2 regions of the Marinithermus hydrothermalis DSM 14884 genome follow, and region 1 is predicted to be linked to the other one. Evidence: riboswitches for the same ligand, from Rfam matches in the RefSeq annotation. Region 1 holds a riboswitch; the other holds the start of a gene.
The links. Region 1 has a riboswitch for thiamine pyrophosphate ahead of thiE (thiamine phosphate synthase). Riboswitches for the same ligand answer to the same signal wherever they lie in the genome.
Positions count from the first base shown of each region.

Region 2: linked by a shared signal. The riboswitch ahead of MARKY_RS01145 (thiamine ABC transporter substrate-binding protein) and the one ahead of thiE (thiamine phosphate synthase) in region 1 are both predicted to bind thiamine pyrophosphate.

Region 1 covers NC_015387.1:1,737,893-1,740,084, forward strand. The annotation lists gene MARKY_RS08750 (hypothetical protein) at 1-542, opposite strand, end outside; TPP riboswitch at 706-815, shown strand; gene thiE (thiamine phosphate synthase) at 892-1,521, shown strand; gene thiS (sulfur carrier protein ThiS) at 1,502-1,696, shown strand; gene MARKY_RS08765 (thiazole synthase) at 1,702-2,192, shown strand, end outside.
Region 2 covers NC_015387.1:217,099-219,290, reverse strand. The annotation lists gene MARKY_RS01150 (ABC transporter permease) at 1-331, opposite strand, end outside; gene MARKY_RS01145 (thiamine ABC transporter substrate-binding protein) at 341-1,384, opposite strand; TPP riboswitch at 1,410-1,517, opposite strand; gene MARKY_RS01140 (4-(cytidine 5'-diphospho)-2-C-methyl-D-erythritol kinase) at 1,564-2,192, opposite strand, start outside.

The sequences.
Region 1 (2,192 bases):
AGCCCGAACCCCGGCAGGACCTCCCCCTGCCGTACGCCCGCCACGCCGTACACGCCCCACCCCCGCCCGCGGCGCTCCGCGAAGGCCAGCCCGCCCGCCGGGTGCGCGTACCCCCCCACGCGCCACGCACCCGTCCGCCACTCCGCCCCGAAGAGGGCGTGGGGAGCGCTCTCGAGGAGGAGGGCTTGGAGCGTCACGTCGTGCCGGGGGTAGTAGCGCAGCGCCGCGCCCCAGACCGCGGGGCGCGCGGAGAAGCGCGGCTCGGGGATAAACGGGGCCTTGCCTAGCTCCAGCCGGGCCTCGCCTAAGGGGAGGTTCACGAACCCTTCCTCCAGCCACGCCTCCAGCCCGAAGCGCACCCGGGCCACCGCGCGGTACGCCCCTTGGATGCCGCCGTGGACCCAGGTGTCCTCGAGGGCCACGCTGAGGCTCGGCACGCCCGGGGAGGCCGCGGTTTGGTCCCAGCGAAACACGACCTCCGCCTCGGGGCGAGCCCAGGCCAGCGAAAGGAGTACCCCTAAGGCGCACGCAAGCCGGCGCATCCCCCCTACTCTACCCGCCCCTTCCGGCCGGTCCACCGCTTCACGCGCGTAAGCCACGTACCCAAGGGCGAAGAGCGCGGCCCAATCCCCTAAGCGCTCCCGAGGAGAAGGCCCCCGGCCACACGGACTTGACCCCGAGCGCCAAGAGGGGGTAGCGTAAACCCTGACAGGCTAGGGGTGCTCCAATCGAGGGGCTGAGACCTGGGTGTTTCCCAGGAACCCTTGGAACCTGATCCGGGTAATACCGGCGGAGGGAAGCCATGCGCAAACGTTCATCACCCCTTTCACAACTCGTTCATTCATGGGAGCCCCGCCTCCCAGACCTTCCGCCGGTCTGGGAGGTGAGAACTTGTTGGGACGGCTGTACCTGGTAGCCACCCCCAGGCCGCACTGGGACGCCGCAGAGTTCACCGCGCGCGTCGAAGCCGCCCTGGCCGGCGGGGTGGAGGTCCTCCAGCTCCGGGTCAAGGACGCCGAAGCCCAAGCCTACCTCGGCCTCGCCCGGCGCATCCGCCCCCTCGCCCGGCGGTACGGGGTCCCCTTCTTCCTCAACGACCGGCCGGACCTCGCCGCCCTCGCCGAAGCCGACGGGGTGCATCTCGGTCAAGGGGACCTCACGCCCCACGAGGCCCGGCGCTTCTTCAGCGGGCGGATCGGGCGCAGCACCCACCGCCCTGAAGAGGCCCGAAACGCCCTCGAGGAAGGCGTGGACTACCTCTCCATCGGCCCCGTCTGGCCAACCCCCACCAAACCCGGCCGTCCGGCCGCGGGCCTCGAGTACGTCCGCTGGGCGGCCCGTCACCTGCCGGCCGATGCGGTCTGGTACGCGATCGGCGGGATCACCCTCGAGAACCTCCCTGAGGTCCTCGAGGCCGGCGCGCGGCGGGTCGCGGTGGTGCGCGCGATCCTGGACGCCCCGGACCCCGAGCGGGCCGCGGCGCGGTTTCGGGAGGTGCTGGATGGTGCGCGTGAACGGTAAGCCCGTGCCCGCCGCGGGCCAGACCCTAACGGAACTCCTCGAGGCGTTCGGCCTCGACCCTGAACAGGTCGCGGTCCTCGTGAACGGCGAGGTCTACCCGCGCGGGGAACTCCCCGACACCCCCCTCGCGGACGGGGACGAGGTCGAGATCGTCACGCTCATGCAAGGAGGATGACCCGTATGCCCGACCCCCTCGTCATCGCCGGCAAGCCCTTTAACAGCCGCTTGATGCTCGGCACCGGCAAGTTCAAGGACTTCGGCGTGATGCGCGAGGCCCTCGAGGCCAGCGGCGCCGAGATCGTGACCGTCGCGATCCGCCGCGTAGAACTCGGCGCGCCGGGGCACGTGGGGCTGCTGGAGGCCCTGGACCTCTCGCGCTACCACCTCCTCCCCAACACCGCGGGAGCCCGGACCGCCGAGGAAGCCGTGCGCATCGCCAAGCTCGCCCGCGCCCTCACCGGCACAAACTGGGTGAAGCTCGAGGTGATCCCGGACCCCACGTACCTCCTGCCGGACCCCCTCGAGACCTACCGCGCGGCCCAGGAGCTCCTGGAAGCGGGGTTCACCGTACTGCCCTACATCGGTCCCGACCCCGTCCTCGCCCAAAAACTCGCGGCCCTCGGTACCGCCACGGTCATGCCGCTCGGCGCGCCCATCGGTTCGGGCTGGGG
Region 2 (2,192 bases), 750 kb from region 1:
GGGGCCCGACCAGGGCCAGGAACCCCATGGCCACCACGATCGTGGGCAGCACGAACGGCACGGTCGCGAAGGCCAGGAGGAGGTCCCGGCCGGGAAAGGCGTAGCGGAAGGCGTACGCGAGCGGCACGGCGAGCAGCAGGACCAGGAGGCTCGAGCCAAGCCCGTACTCGAGGCTCCAGACGAGCCGCCCCCAGTAGTAGGGGTCCTGGAGGGCGGTTTGCAGGCCGTAGCCCGTGCCTAGATGCAGGACCCGCACCAGGGGCCACCCCAGCGCAAAGAGTAGGAACAGCGCGACGGGGAGGGCCAGAAGGTGCGGGGTCCAGCGGGGCATCGCGTCACGCTACCGTCGGGCGGCCTCGACCTCGTCCGGGCTCGCGCCGCGAAGCACCACCTGGGTCCACTCGCGGATCCAGCGCTCGCGGTTTTGCGCGATGACCTCGGGGTCCACCCGCGCGGGCTCGAGGGGCACGTCTGCCCAGCGGAAGAACTCGGGGAGCTCGGCGTCGCGCCGCACCGGGTAGACGAACATCTCGGTGGGGATGTTCTCCTGCACGGGTTTGGAGAGGAACCAGTCGATGAAGCGCTCCGCGGCCTCGCGGTTCTTGGTGCCTTTGAGGATCCCGATGAACTCCACCTGCAGGAAGCTGCTCTTGGGGAGGAGCAGGTTCCCGGTGGGGGGCGTGGTGTACCGGCCTTCGGAGAAGTAAACCTCGGCCGCGGGGCTCGTGGTGTAGCTCACCACGAGGGGGCGGTCCCCGCCGTAGGGGGTGAAGGCGCTGAAGTACGCCTCGCTCCAGCCTTGGGCTACCTTGACGCCGCCGTCGCGGAGGCCGGCCCAGAAATCCAGGTACCCGTCCTCCCCGAACGCGGCGACGGTCGCGATCAGGAACGCGAGGCCCGGGCTGGAGGTCGCGGGATTCTCCACCACGAGCCGAGAGGCGTACTCGGGGCGGGTCAGGTCCTCGAAGCGCTGGGGTAAGGGCAGCGCGTCGAACGCGGCCTTATCGTAGTTCAGCGCCACGTACCCGAAATCAGTAGGGATGGCGTGGAAGGTGGGGTCGAGGAGGAACTCGCTCTTGAGGTTCCGGATCTCCGGGGAGACGTACGGCTCGAGGATGCCCGCCTCCAAGGCGCGGGAGAGGAAGGTGTTGTCGAACCCGTAGATCACGTCGGCGATCGGGGCGCCCTTGGAGAGGATCGCTTTGTTGAGGGTCTCGCCCGCGTCGCCGCCCTCGATGAAGCGCACCTGAATCCCGGTTTCCTCCTGGAACTGCTGGATCAGGGCCTCGTCCAGGCTGAAGCTCGAGTGGGTGAGTACGGTGAGTTCGGTCGCAAAGGCCGTACCCAGGAAGAGCGTGAGTGCGAGCAGTAGGGTTCGCAGCATAATACCCCCTTTCCGTCACCGGAAGGGGAAGGCGCCGTCACCTTCCCTACGCCGGCATTACCCGGTTCAGGTTCCAAGGGTTAGGCCGGTCGGCCTTCTCAGCCCCCCTAGGGGAGCACCCCCGGTGACGCTACGAGTATACGCCACGCCCCCTACAGCGAAAAGAGCGCGCGGCTCCGTTACGGGCTGGGCACCACAAGCCGCGCCGCGCGCACCCAGAACCCTGGGAAGTCCGCCTCGAGCCGCGCCGCGAACCACCGGGCCTCCTCCGCGTCCCGGGCCAATCCGAAGACCGTCGAGCCCGAGCCGCTCATCAACACGCCCCGCAAGCCCCGCCGTACAAGCGCGGCCTTCAAGCGGGCCACCTCCGGGTAGCGCCGGAAGACGGGGGCCTCGAGGCTGTTGAAGTACGGGGGCGCCTCCCCAGCCAGAAGCGCCGCCCGCACCGCCGCGACCGGTAGGGCCTCCCCCCACTCCTCCGGCCGCAGGTGACGGTACGCCTCCGCCGCGGCCACCGGCACCCCGGGGTTCACGAGGACGAGGTGCGCCTCCAAGGGCTCGAGCCACACAAGCCGCTCCCCCACCCCGCGCCCCTCGGCGAGCCCGCCCCGGAGGAGGAAGGGCACGTCCGCGCCGAGCGCGCGCGCGATTGGCTCGAGGGCCACCCCCGCCGGGTACAGCGCCGCAAGGCCCCGGAGCACCGCCGCGGCGTCCGCCGAGCCGCCCCCAAGCCCCGCCGCGATCGGGAGGTGTTTTTCCAGCACGATCCGCACGCCGCCCGGGTGCCCGGCGGCCTCGAGGTAGGCCT